2 regions of the Streptomyces vietnamensis genome follow, and region 2 is predicted to be linked to the other one. Evidence: riboswitches for the same ligand, from Rfam matches in the RefSeq annotation. Region 2 holds a riboswitch; the other holds the start of a gene.
What was found. Region 2 has a riboswitch for cyclic di-AMP ahead of SVTN_RS15125 (LysM peptidoglycan-binding domain-containing protein). Riboswitches for the same ligand answer to the same signal wherever they lie in the genome.
Positions count from the first base shown of each region.

Region 1: another riboswitch for cyclic di-AMP. It lies ahead of SVTN_RS20205 (M23 family metallopeptidase); the one in region 2 lies ahead of SVTN_RS15125 (LysM peptidoglycan-binding domain-containing protein).

Region 1 is NZ_CP010407.1:4,500,963-4,507,822, reverse strand. It holds gene SVTN_RS20215 (PrsW family intramembrane metalloprotease) at 1-1,024, shown strand, start outside; gene SVTN_RS20210 (aldo/keto reductase) at 1,021-1,968, opposite strand; gene SVTN_RS20205 (M23 family metallopeptidase) at 2,015-3,112, opposite strand; cyclic di-AMP (ydaO/yuaA leader) riboswitch at 3,124-3,270, opposite strand; gene SVTN_RS20200 (PP2C family protein-serine/threonine phosphatase) at 3,483-4,694, opposite strand; gene SVTN_RS20195 (MFS transporter) at 4,903-6,105, opposite strand; gene SVTN_RS20190 (PLP-dependent cysteine synthase family protein) at 6,102-6,860, opposite strand, start outside.
Region 2 is NZ_CP010407.1:3,420,502-3,427,361, reverse strand. It holds gene SVTN_RS15135 (cytochrome P450 family protein) at 1-386, shown strand, start outside; gene SVTN_RS15130 (transglycosylase family protein) at 481-1,524, shown strand; cyclic di-AMP (ydaO/yuaA leader) riboswitch at 1,783-1,956, shown strand; gene SVTN_RS15125 (LysM peptidoglycan-binding domain-containing protein) at 1,960-2,685, shown strand; gene eno (phosphopyruvate hydratase) at 2,997-4,283, shown strand; gene SVTN_RS15115 (FtsB family cell division protein) at 4,374-4,844, shown strand; gene SVTN_RS15110 (DUF501 domain-containing protein) at 4,862-5,401, shown strand; gene SVTN_RS15105 (Ppx/GppA phosphatase family protein) at 5,398-6,312, shown strand; gene SVTN_RS15100 (NAD(P)/FAD-dependent oxidoreductase) at 6,683-6,860, shown strand, end outside.

The DNA of each region.
Region 1 (6,860 bases), 1.1 Mb from region 2:
GGGCCCCTGGAAGAACCTGCTGTTCGCGTTCGCCTGGGGCGCCTTCGCCGCCGCGCTCGTCGCGATCCTGGCGAACTCCTTCGCGGTCCGCTGGATCGCCACGGCCACGGCCGATCCGGACTCCGCCGACACCCTCGGGGCCACCGTCGTCGCCCCGGTGGTGGAGGAGAGCGCCAAGGCCGCCGCGATCCTGCTGCTGTTCCTGTTCCGCAGGAGGTACTTCGGCGGGCTCGTCGACGGGGTCGTGTTCGCCGGTTTCACCGCGACCGGCTTCGCCTTCACCGAGAACATCCTCTATCTCGGCAACGCCTTCGGCGAGGACCAGGAGTTCGGCTCGACCGGCCTCGGTTCGGTGACCGCCGCGACCTTCTTCGTACGGGTCGTGATGTCGCCGTTCGCGCATCCGCTGTTCACCGTGCTCACCGGCATCGGCTTCGGTTTCGCCGCCCTCGCGCCGCGCGGGAAGCGGCTGCGCCGGGTGCTGCTGCCGCTGACCGGGCTGCTGCTCGCCATGGGACTGCACGCCACCTGGAACGGCTCGGCCACCGTCGGCGGCCCGCTGGCCTTCTACGCGGTGTACGGGGCGCTCATGGTCCCGGCCTTCGGCCTGCTGACCTGGCTGGCGGTGTGGAGCCGGCAGCGCGAGCTGCGCACGATATCCGGGGAGCTCCCGGCGTACGCGGCGGCCGGCTGGCTCGCCCCCGCCGAGCCGGTCGCGCTGTCGTCGATGCGCGCCCGGCAGATGGCCCGCGCGTTCGCCGCCCGGACGTACGGCCCGCCGGCCGCCCGCGCGGTCGGCGAGTACGAGTCCTTCGCGACGACCCTCGCGTTCCTGCGGAACCGGGCCCGGCGCGGCGCGGCGGGACCCGACTTCCCGGCCCGGGAGCAGGAGCTGCTGCACCACCTGTGGCAGCGCCGCGCGGTCGCCTCCCCCGCCCTCACGTACGCGGCGCGGGCGACGGGCCGGGCCTGGGCGCCGCCGCAGTACCTGGACTACGACGGCTACAACCCGTATCGGAGTTAGCTCGCGGAAGCCTCGGTGAGGAGGGCCAGTTCCGCCTCCGTCAGCTTCAGGTCCGCGGCCGCCACCAGGGCCGGGAGCTGTTCGACCGTGCGGGCCGAGGCGATCGGCGCGGCGACGGTCGGCCGGGCGGCGAGCCAGGCGAGGGCGACGGTGGCGAGCTCCGCCCCGTGCGCCTCGGCGACCGTGTCGAGCGCGGAGAGCACGGCTTGGCCCCGCTCGGTCTCGGCGAGCGCGGCGGCGCGGTAGGCGCGGGCGCTCTCGACGGTCTTCCCGGGGCGGTACTTGCCGGTGAGGAAGCCGGCCGCGAGACCGTAGTACGGGACGGCCGAGAGCCCGGCCTGCTCGACGGTCTCCAGGAGCGGGCCCTCGTAGGTGTCGCGCGAGACCAGGTTGTAGTGCGGCTGGAGGGCGACGTACCGGGCGAGGCCTTCGGCCTCGGCGAAGTCGAGGGAGGCGCGCAGCCGCTCCGGGGAGATGTTGGAGGCGGCGACGGCACGCACCTTGCCGTCCTTCACCAGCTGGTCGAGGGCGGTGACGATCTCCTCGACCGGGACGGACTCGTCGTCGAAGTGCGTGTAGTAGAGGTCGATGTGGTCGGTGCCGAGGCGGCGGAGGGACTCCTCCGCGCCCGCCTTGATGGTGGTGGCGGACAGGCCCTTGAACCGGGGGTGGGCGCCGACCTTGGTGGCGACGACGATGTCGGAGCGGTTGCCCCGGGAGGCGAGCCAGCGGCCGATGACGGTCTCGGACTCGCCGCCCTCGTTGCCCTCGGCCCAGGCGGAGTAGACGTCGGCGGAGTCGACGAAGTTGCCGCCGGCGGCGGCGTAGGCGTCGAGGACGGCGAAGGACTGCGCCTCGTCGGCGGTCCAGCCGAAGACGTTGCCGCCGAGTGCCACGGGGAAGACGTGCAGATCGGAGCTGCCCAGCGGGCGGAGAGAGGTCATGTGTGGATCAACCCTCCCCGCCGCCGGGCCTATTCCGTGCGGGTTCTCAGGGGTTCAGGCCCTTGGACTGGAGCCAGGCCATCGGGTCGATGCCGGAGCCGCCGGGGGTGTGGACCTCCATGTGGAGGTGGGCGCCGGTGACGTTGCCGGTGGCGCCGACGCGGCCGATGGTCTCGCCGGTGGACACGGTCTGGCCGGCGCCGACCAGCATGGACGAGAGGTGGCAGTACCAGACCTCGGTGCCGTCCTCCAGCTCCAGGACGATCCGGTAGCCGTAGGAGCCGGACCAGCCCGCGGACTTGACGGTGGCGCCGTGGACCGCCTTGAGCGGGGTGCCCGTGGGGGCGGCGAAGTCGAGGCCGGTGTGGTAGCCGGAGGACCACATCGATCCGGACTGCATGTAGGTGGCGGTGAGGGTGTACGAGGAGACCGGCAGCGAGTAGCCGGCGGCGAGCTGGGCGAGGCGCGCGGCCTCGGCCGCCTTGGCCTCGGCCTCCGCCTTCGCCTTGGCCTCCGCTTCGGCCTTCGCCTTGGCTTCCGCCTCGGCCTTCGCCTTCGCGTCGGCGGCCGCCTTCTCCGCGGCGGCTTCCTTGGCCTCGGCCTCCGCGGCGGCCTTCTCGGCCGCCGCCTTCTCCGCCGCGGCCTTCTCGGCGGCGTCGGCGGAGGCCTGCTGCTGCTCGGCCTGCTGGAGGATGCGGGCGCGCAGGGCCTCGCCCGCGGCGGGGGCGGTGGTCTGCTCGTCGGCCGCGGTGGTGTAGGTGGCGGCGGTGAGCGGGTTGGCGGCGGCGGCCGTGGTGACGGGCGCGCTCTCCTCCTCGGGGAGGAGGTCGCCGACGCCGGGGAGGTCGTGGGCGTCCGGCAGGTTCAGGTCCGGGAGGTCCGGCAGCGATATGGCGACCGGCGGCTTGTCCTGCGCGGTGGCGAGGCCGCCCGCGCCGACGGCCGCGATCACGCCGACGCCGAGGACGGTGGAGGAGCGGGCGAAGTTGGAGCGCTGCTTGACGACCCGGTGCCGGCCGCCGGAGCGGCTCTCGGCGCGGAGGGAGCCCTCGGTGGGGTTCCACTCGGTGTCCGGGGCGGAAAGACCCGCACCGCCACCGAAGGCATCGAAGGGGGCTTCGGGTGCGGGGGTGTTGGACGCCACGGAGGCGCGCTCCTTTCCTTCCTTCTCGCCTACCGGGTTAGCTGACGGGTTCGGAGCAGGAAGGTCTCCTACGGGCCCCTCCGTACGAGACGAAGGCGTCCGATTCACCCCAATTGGTGGTTCCCCGGTTCCTTTTCAGGATTCGGCGCGTGCGCACGGTGCCGCCTCTTGCGACGGCTGGGACGACCGCGCTGCGTTATCGAACGTTAATAGACAGGGGGTCCCGATTCCAAGCCGTCGCTCTTGATCATTCATTGAATTGAGGGAGTATCGCCCGAGTTGAGCCCCCTTCAGAAAGGCGTAAGGGGAGGGTGGTGAAACCCTTGCGATCTGACGTTATGTCAATTGTTATCGCAGTGACACCCCTCGACTACGCCCGGTGACCGGACCCGCCCGGCGGCACCACCGGCATCGTCCGGCGCCGCTCGGGCTGCCCCGTCGCCGGGCGGCTCACCGCGAGCAGCGCCATGTCGTCCGTCGACCCGCCGCCCGTGTGGAGCCGTACGTCGTCCACGAGCGCGTCGAGCAGCTCCTCGGGTCCCGGGAAGATCCGCCCGGCGAGCCGCGCCGCCGGATCGTAGAAGACGCCCTGCGCGTTCCGCGCCTCCGAGAGGCCGTCCGTGTAGAAGAGCAGCGTCGCGCCGGCCGGGAACGGCCGCGCCTCGCCCCGGTCCGGCCACATCGCCAGCTCCCCCATGCCGAGCGGCAGCGCCGCCTCGCCCGGCTCCAGCGGCTCCACGCGCCCGTCCGCGTACAGCATCAGCGGCGGCGGGTGCCCGCGGTTGACGACCCGTACGAAACCGTCGAAGGTCCCGCTGCCGTCGCCGCGCGGGATCTCGGCCAGGACGGCCGTGGTGAACCCCTCGAAGGAGTCGAGGTCGTCCCGGCGAGTGCCCTCCCGGGCCAGGGCGCGTTCGAGGCGCTGCGCCACGCCCTCCAGGGTCCGCTCCTGCTCGGCCGCCTCCCGGAAGGCGCCGATGACGACGGCGACGGCCTCGACCGCCTCCAGCCCCTTGCCGCGGACGTCCCCGACCACCAGCCGCACCCCGTGCGGGGTGTCCTGGACGGCGAACAGGTCGCCGCCGATGAACGCGTCGGCCTGCGCCGCCTCGTACCGCGCCGCGCACTGCAGCCCCCCGATCCGCTCGGCGGGCATCGGTAGCACCGCCTTCTGCGCGGTCTCCGCGATGACCCGCGCCGAGGCGAGCCGTTCGCCGCTGCGGCGCACGACCCGGTTGATGAGGAGGGCGAGCGCGGAGACCGTGAGGACGGTCATGCTCTCGGTGAAGGCCGCGATCTCGTCGATGGTGCCGTTGTAGGCGTGCAGCCCGACGGAGGCGAGGACGGCGGCGATCCCGGTGATCAGGGTCGTGAGCGTGGAGAAGAAGGGCGCGGCGATCAGCGGGGCGGCGGAGAAGAGCGGCGCCGCCGTGTACTCGGGCGGGGTCGCCACGTCGAAGACGACACCGCCCACGATGACCAGCGGGGGCAGGGCGCGGATGAACCGCCGGGCGCCGCCGTACTCGGGGCGTCCCTCACCGCCCCGCCGCCCTCCGCCCGCCGCTCCTAGGGGGTGCCCCACCTGTGCTCTCCTGCCCGGTCCGACCGGCCGCGGTCCGCACCGCGCCCTCCCAGGGTGGCCGCCGCCGGACGGGGCGGCGACTCCCATGGGGCCGAGTGGCGTACGGGCCCGGCCGGCCGCCCCCACCCTCGTACGAGGCCGGCGCCCCACCCCGTACGAGAGTCGGCGCCCCACCCCGTACGAGGCCGGCGCCCCACCCCCGTACGGGTCAGTCGGCCGCCAGGCGCCCGCCCCGGCCGAGCAGTGCCATCGCCGCCGCGCACCCCACGCCCACCCCGCACAGCACCAGCCACGGCGTCGCCGACCAGCCGGTGACGTCGAGGAGCGCGCCCGTCCCCAGGTTCCCGAGGGTGATCCCGATCCCGCACACGGTGTTGTAGAGCCCGTAGTGGGTGGCCACCCAGCGCCCCCGGGACAGGGCGACGACCGTGTCCATCTCGTACGGGTAGAGCACCGCGTTCGCGACGGCCAGGACCGCCGCACACAGGAGCAGCCCCACCGGGCCGCGCCCCAGGGCGGCCGGGACCAGGAAGGCCCCGCCCATCAGGGCGAGCCCGAGGACGAGGCACCGCTCCCGGTCGAGCCGGCGCTTGCACCAGGCCGTGATCCGCAGCTGCCCGGCGAGCGCGACGAGCGCCGAGACGACGAACAGCGCGGTCGTCACGCCCGTGCCGCCCGCCGCGAGCGGCAGCGCCAGATAGACCTGGAAGGACAGCACGTACGAGCCGGTCATGGCGAGCGAGAAGAGCCAGAAGGTGCGGTGCGCGAGCACGGTGCGGAACTGCCCCCGCTGCTCCCGTGGCGCCTCGGAGACCCGTACGGGCAGATGCCGGAGCTGTACGAGGGTCAGGCCGGCGAACAGCACGGCGGCGACCACGCACGTCAGCCGGAACGACACCCCCGTCAGGGCCACCCCGACGAGCGGCCCGAGCAGGATGCCCGCCTGGTAGTACGCGTTGAACAGCGCGAAGGCCTGGACGCGCCGCTCCTCCCCCGCCTCCGCCGCCAGGTACGCCCGCACCGCCGGGTTGAACAGCGCCCCCGCGAGGCCCGTCGCGAGCGAGGCGGCGATCAGCATCGGCAGCGACTGCGCGAAGGCGAGCGCCCCGAAGCCGACCGTCCGCAGGGCGCAGCCGGCCACGATGAGCGGCTTGAAGCCGAGCCGGTCGGCGAGCGCCCCGCCGACGAGGAACATGCCCTGCTGGGAGAGGTTCCGGGCGCCGAGGACGAGGCCCACGGCCCAGGCGGCCATGCCGAGCCCGTCCGCGAGGTGCGCGGCCAGGTACGGCATGAGCATGTAGAAGCCGAGGTTGATGGTGAGCTGGTTGAGGAAGAGGAGCCGCACGGCCGGTTCGAAGGTGCGGCTCTGCTTCCAGATGCCCCCCTTGGCGGGGGCCGTCGCCGTGGTCACTTGGCCCGCTCCAGGACTCGGCGGGTCCAGCCGCTGACGGTCTCGGCGGAGACGTACCCGGCGGGGTCCTCCCGTACGGGACCGTCGAGCAGCCCGTGCGCCGCGCAGAACTCGTCGTTGAAGACGGTGTCGAAGTACCGCTGCGGCCCGTCCGGGAAGACGGCCGCGATCCGGGTCCCGCGCGGGCGCGTGCGGGCCAGCCAGCTGGCGACGAGCGCGACCGCGCCCACGCTCCAGCCGCCGGTCGCGAACTGCCGCGAGGCAAGCCGGCGGGCCGCCCGTACCGCCTCCGCCGGGCCCACCCAGTGGACCTCGTCGAAGGCGCCGTGGTCGACGTTGCCCGGGTGGATGGAGGAGCCGAGGCCCCGCATGAGGCGTTCCCCGGCCGGCAGGCCGAAGACGGTGGAGTTCACGGAGTCGACGCCGACGAGTTCGAGGGCCGGGCTGCTGGTGGCGCGCAGCGCCCGGGAGATCCCGGCCGAGTGGCCGCCGGTGCCGACCGCGCAGACGAGGACGTCGATCCGGTCGAGCTGCGCGGACAGCTCGGCGGCGAGCCCCCCGTACGCGGCGGGGTTGTCGGGGTTCCCGTACTGGTCGGGCCACCAGGCCCCGTCGAGCTCGGCGAGCAGCTCGGCGACCCGGTCCATCCGGGCCTGCTGCCAGCCGCCGTGCGGGCTCGGCTCGGGGACGACGTGGACCCGGGCGCCGTGGGCGACGAGCATCCGCTCGACGATCGGTTCGAGACCGGGGTCGGT
Region 2 (6,860 bases):
CGACCTGGCGGTACGCGACGCGGGCGCTGACCATCGGCGGCCAGGAGATCCCGGCGGGTGACCCGGTGCTCGTGGTGCTCGCCGCCGCCGACCGGGACCCGGAGCGGTTCGAGGGTCCCGACACCCTCGACCTCGCCCGGCGCGACAACCAGCACCTCGGGTACGGGCACGGCATCCACTACTGCCTGGGCGCGCCGCTCGCCCGCCTCGAAGGGCAGACGGCGCTCGCGACCCTGCTGACTCGCCTGCCGGACCTGCGACTTGCCGCGGACCCGGCCGAACTGCGGTGGCGCGGCGGGCTCATCATGCGTGGTTTGCGTACGCTTCCGGTGGAGTTCTCCCCTTCCGTACCGCTCTTGGCTACTGACGAACCATCAGGAATGTGATCTTTACGTGATCGCGGGGCGATCGACTTGTGACGGGCGTTCGAATGCCGCTACGTTTCCCGGCAGTCTCAGCCGTCACGCGAAAGGCCCTCCTATGCGTTCCGGGAACGGACGACACCGTCGCCCCCGTCAGGCCCCCGCCCTCGTCGTCGCCGCGGGCGTCACCGGATCCGCCATGGCGCTGCCGCTGCTCGCCACCGGATCCGCCTCCGCCGCCGACGCGGCCACCTGGGACCGGGTCGCCGAGTGCGAGTCCGGCGGCCAGTGGAGCGCCAACTTCGGCAACGGGATGTACGGCGGCCTCCAGTTCACCCAGGACAGCTGGGAGCGGAACGGCGGCCTCGCGTACGCGCCCAGCCCCGACCTCGCCAGCCGCGCCCAGCAGATCGCGGTCGCCGAGAAGGCGCTCGACCGGGGCAGCAACGAGTGGGCCACCTGCGCGCCGATCGCCGGCCTGAAGAACGACGGAAAGGCCACCGGTGTGAACCCCGGCCCGACCGCCGTCCCGACGGCCCCCACGGGACCCCTCCCCGAGTCCAACCGCACCGCGGGGACCGACGCGGCGGCCGAGCGGTCCACCGCGTCCGCCACCCCCGTGACCCCCGCCACCCCCGTGACGCCGGCCACGCCGAGCGCGCCGGCGACCTCCACCGCCTCCGCCGCGCCGACCACCCCGGCCGCGTCCACCACTCCGGCGACCCCGGTCACACCCGACGCGTCCGTTACGCCCGGTACGCCGGTTTCGCCCGATGCGCCGAAGGGTGACGTGTCGTCGGCCACGCCCGGTACCGGCAAGCACCGCGGCGAAGCCGCCCCGGAGGAATCCGGCAAGGCGGGCAGCTCGGCCGAATCCGGACGACACGCGTCAAGTGCGGACAAGCCTGCGGAAAAGGTCGACGGCACGCCGGTGACTGACGAAGCGAAGGATTCGGGCGCAACGGACAGTCCGCGCACTTCGGGTGAGTACACCGTGAAGCCGGGCGACAGCCTGTCCGGCATTGCGGAGGAGAACGAACTCCCCGGAGGCTGGACCGCCCTCTACGACGCCAACAAGCAGACGGTGGGCGTCGATCCGAACCTCATCCTGCCTGGTCAGAGCCTTGACCTGACGGAGGGTTCGACGACGACGGCCGGTTAGTTCGCGGGCTTATGTCCGGTTCTGGGCAAGTGAGACATGGGTCTCTTCGCCCCAACTGGTGTGTCACGTCCGCAAACTTTGCTTCCGTCACCTCTCACCTGCGCAAACACCGCCCACCGGAGGGCAAGCAGGGGCGATATTTCCGCAATGGGCCTCTTTGAACTTCCGGTGGGTCTGTGTCTACGGTCTTCACCGCTCGCCACCGCGGGCCCCGTCGACCGAAACGCCGAATCCTGCCGTCGGTCGCCGGGAACAGTCGTCGCGCAAGCGCCGAAGGCAGGAGTGGGGGACCCAAGGTAAGTGCCGGGCCCGGCCGTTGAGACAGACGGCCGACGACCGGCTTGGGGTGAAGCCGCGTGCTAGGACGCGCGGCCGGGCAACTTTCCGGCCCGAACCCGACAGCTCACCTCACAGGCGTCGGTGAGGAGAATCCCCATGCTGTTTTCCGCCAAGGGCAAACACCGTCGTCCCTCCAAGGCCGCCCAGGTCGCCACGCTCGTCGGCGTCACCGGTGTCGCCGTCGCCGCCCCGCTGCTGACCGCGGGCACCGCCTCCGCCGCCACCACCGCCGAGTGGGACACCGTCGCCCAGTGCGAGTCCGGCGGCAACTGGTCCATCAACACCGGCAACGGCTTCTACGGCGGCCTGCAGTTCACCAACTCCACCTGGGCCGCCTTCGGTGGCACCGCCTACGCCCCGCGCGCCGACCTGGCCTCGAAGGCCCAGCAGATCGCCGTCGCCGAGAAGGTCCTCGCGGGCCAGGGCAAGGGTGCCTGGCCGAGCTGCGGCGTCGGCCTCTCCGGTGCCTCCTACGACGGTGGCGCCGCCGAGACCGCCCCGCAGCAGAGCGAGCCCCAGCAGGCCGCCCCGCAGCAGGCCGCCCCGAAGCAGCAGGCCGCCCCCCAGCAGCAGGAGCGTCGCGCCGAGGAGCCGACCACCCGCAGCGAGCAGCGCAAGGCCCCGAAGACCGTCACCACGCCGACCGGCAAGAAGGTCAAGAAGGGTGACGGCGAGTACAAGGTCGTCGCCGGCGACACCCTCAGCAAGATCGCCCAGGCGCACGGCGTCAAGGGCGGCTGGGCCAAGCTCTTCGAGCTGAACAAGGACGTCGTCGAGGACGCCGACCTCATCTACCCGGGCCAGCAGCTCCACCTGAAGTGAGCCCGGCGGCCCGCGTGAGTCCGGCGGCTCACGCGGTCCCGACGACCCTCCCGCGGTGACCACCCCGGTCCGGCGTGCCCCTTCCCCCGTGCGCGTCGGACCGGGGTTCCCCCGTTTCGGGGGACCTGACGGTTACTGTCCAGTAGATACGGGGGCCTTCGTCCCGGGATGCATGCCCTTGGGTCCTTTTTCGTCCCAGGGGGCGGGCGCCCGGCCGGCTGCGGCCCCCGAGCCGGTTAGGCTCTTGTCGCAAGGCCAAGCGACCCTGCACCGACCTTGCGTCACATCCAGCGTCACATCCCAAAAAGGAGATGCTCGTGCCGTCCATCGACGTCGTCGTAGCCCGGGAAATCCTGGACTCCCGAGGCAACCCCACGGTCGAGGTCGAGGTCGGCCTCGACGACGGCAGCACCGGCCGTGCTGCCGTTCCGTCCGGCGCCTCCACCGGTGCGTTCGAGGCCATCGAGCTCCGCGACGGTGACCCCAACCGCTACCAGGGCAAGGGTGTCGAGAAGGCCGTCCTCGCCGTCATCGAGCAGATCGGCCCGGAGCTCGTCGGCTACGACGCCACCGAGCAGCGCCTGATCGACCAGGCCATGTTCGACCTGGACGCCACGGAGAACAAGGGCTCGCTCGGCGCCAACGCCATCCTCGGCGTCTCCCTCGCCGTCGCGCACGCCGCCTCTGAGGCCAGCGACCTCCCCCTCTTCCGCTACCTGGGCGGCCCGAACGCGCACCTGCTGCCCGTTCCGATGATGAACATCCTCAACGGTGGGTCGCACGCCGACTCCAACGTCGACATCCAGGAGTTCATGATCGCCCCGATCGGCGCGGAGTCCTTCTCCGAGGCCCTCCGCTGGGGCACCGAGGTCTACCACACCCTCAAGGCCGTCCTGAAGGGCAAGGGCCTCTCCACCGGCCTCGGCGACGAGGGCGGCTTCGCCCCGAACCTGGACTCCAACCGCGAGGCGCTCGACCTCATCCTGGAGGCCATCAAGCAGGCCGGCTACGTCCCGGGCAAGGACATCGCGCTCGCGCTCGACGTCGCCGCGTCCGAGTTCTACAAGGACGGCAAGTACGAGTTCGAGGGCAAGTCCCGCTCGGCCGCCGAGATGACCGAGTACTACGAGGAGCTCGTCTCCGCGTACCCGCTCGTCTCCATCGAGGACCCGCTGTTCGAGGACGACTGGGCCGGCTGGAAGGTCATCACCGAGAAGCTCGGCTCCAAGGTCCAGCTCGTCGGCGACGACCTCTTCGTCACCAACCCGGAGCGCCTGGCCCGCGGCATCGAGGAGGGCACCGCCAACGCCCTCCTGGTCAAGGTCAACCAGATCGGCTCGCTGACCGAGACCCTGGACGCCGTCGAGCTCGCCCAGCGCAACGGCTTCAAGTGCATGATGTCCCACCGCTCCGGCGAGACCGAGGACGTCACCATCGCCGACCTCGCCGTCGCCACCAACTGCGGCCAGATCAAGACCGGCGCCCCGGCCCGCTCCGAGCGCGTCGCCAAGTACAACCAGCTCCTGCGCATCGAGGAGATCCTCGACGACGCCGCGGTCTACGCCGGCCGCAGCGCCTTCCCGCGCTTCAAGGGCTGAGCAGGCCTGACGCTGTAGATACGTACGTCCCCGTACTCGGTCCCGTACCGTGTGCGGGGACGTCCGCGTGAACAGGGGAGGCGACACGACATGGCCGCGAAGGACCGGGACCGGTTCTCGACCGCGACCCGGATCAGGCTGCTCGGCGAGCAGACCGCCGCCCGTGTCTACCGCTCCCAGACCCGCCGCCAGGCCCGCCGCTCCCGGCTCACCGGCCGCGCGGCCTTCCTCGCCCTCGTGGTCTGCTCCCTCGTCGTGGCCCTCGCCTACCCGATGCGGAGCTACGTCTCCCAGCAGGGCGAGATCGCCGAGCAGGAGCGCAGGGCCGCCGAGGCCGCCCGGCGGGTCGAGGAACTGAAGGACGAGAAGGCCCGCCTCCAGGACCCGGCCTACGTCCGCCGCCTCGCCCGCGAGCACCTGCACTACGTGCTCCCCGGCGAGACCGGCTTCACCGTGAACGACCCCGACGCGGAGCAACGGCCCCGCGCCGACCAGGGGCCGGAGGACCGCCCCTGGTACGACAACCTGTGGGACGGCGTGGACCACGCCGACCGTCACTGAACAACCCAGGACCCGACATGGAAACGCCCCCTCCGCAGACCGAACGCACCGAGCCCACCGACACGGACATCGCCGCCTTCGAGCTCCAGCTCGGCCGCCCGCCCCGCGGCCTGCGCGCCATCGCGCACCGCTGCCCGTGCGGCAACCCGGACGTCGTCGAGACCGCGCCCCGGCTCCCCGACGGCACGCCGTTCCCGACCACGTACTACCTGACCTGCCCGCGTGCGGCCTCGGCCATCGGCACGCTGGAGGCCAACGGGGTCATGAAGGAGATGCAGGCCCGGCTCGCCACCGACCCGGAGCTCGCCGCCGCCTACCGGGCCGCGCACGAGGACTACATCGCCCGCCGTGACGCCATCGAGGTCCTGGAGGGCTTCCCGAGCGCCGGCGGCATGCCGGACCGGGTCAAGTGCCTGCACGTCCTCGTCGGCCACTCCCTCGCCGCGGGACCGGGCGTGAACCCGTTCGGCGACGAGGCGCTCGCGATGCTGCCGGAGTGGTGGGCGAAGGGCCCCTGCGTGAACCCGTGTGCGGAGAAGGAGGGCGAGGAGAAGTGACCCGGGTCGCCGGAATCGACTGCGGTACGAACTCCATCCGCCTCCTCGTCGCCGACGTCCACCCGGAGACGGGTGACCTGATCGAGCTGGACCGGCGGATGACGATCGTCCGGCTCGGCCAGGGCGTCGACAAGACCGGCCGGCTGGCCCCCGAGGCCCTGGAGCGGACCTTCGCGGCCTGCCGCGAGTACGCCGCGGTCATCAAGGAGCTGGGCGCCGAGCGGCTCCGCTTCGTCGCCACCTCCGCCTCCCGCGACGCCGAGAACCGCCAGGACTTCGTGGACGGGGTCGTGGAGATCCTGGGCGTCGAGCCCGAGGTGATCACCGGCGACCAGGAGGCCGAGTTCTCCTTCACCGGCGCCACCGGCTCGCTGCACGGGGACGACCGGCGCCTGGTCCTGGACATCGGCGGCGGCTCCACCGAGTTCGTGGTCGGCAACCGGCACGTCGAGGCCGCCCGCTCCGTCGACATCGGCTGCGTCCGGCTCACCGAGCGGCACGTCCGCCACGACCCGCCGACCGCCGAGGAGGTCGCCGCGATCCGCGCCGACGTCCGTACCGCGCTCGACCTGGCCGCCGAGACCGTCCCGATCGACACGGCCGACACCCTCGTCGGACTCGCCGGCTCGGTCACCACGGTCGCCGCGATCGCCCTCGGGCTCCCGGAGTACGACTCCGAGAAGGTCCACCACTCCCGGATCACGGCCGCCCAGGTCGCCGAGGTCACGGACCGGCTCCTCGCCTCCACCCACGACGAGCGGGCCGCGATCCCCGTCATCCACCCCGGCCGGGTCGACGTGATCATCGCCGGAGCCCTCGTCCTGCGGGAGATCGTGGAGCGCGTCGGAGCCTCCGAGGTCGTCGTCAGCGAGCACGACATTCTCGATGGGATCGCCCTATCCGTGGCATAGCGGGCGGCTATCGAGCCCCCCGGCGACACCCCGTCGGAAAAGGTTCGTGAAGTTCTTCACAAGGAAAAGGGCCCTGATGGCGCCCGAGGAAGGTCATTAGGCCCTCCGAGGGGCGTCTCAGGGCCCTTTCGCAGGTCCGGAGGCCGATTCGCTCGATGTTTCCATCGTGTGAAGCAGGAGTCCGGTTCAGCGTTAACGGGGGCTCTCCAGGCCAGTTCACAAGGGGTGAACAACGTTCGCCCTTGCATCCCGGTTCCTTTGCAGCACCATGACATGGATCACGTGGGCGGCGGAGTGTAGCAGAGGTGTCCCCGAAGCTTGTGAAGGGGCGCACGAGCACCCCCCTCAGGAGGGGTGGATACTCGATCCCATGAGCACCACGGAGCGTCCCAGGATCCTCGTAGTAGGCGGCGGGTACGTAGGCCTGTACGCAGCTCGGCGCATCCTCAAGAAGATGCGCTACGCGGAGGCGACCGTCACGGTCGTCGACCCGCGGTCGTACATGACCTACCAGCCCTTCCTCCCCGAAGCCGCCGCCGGCAGCATCT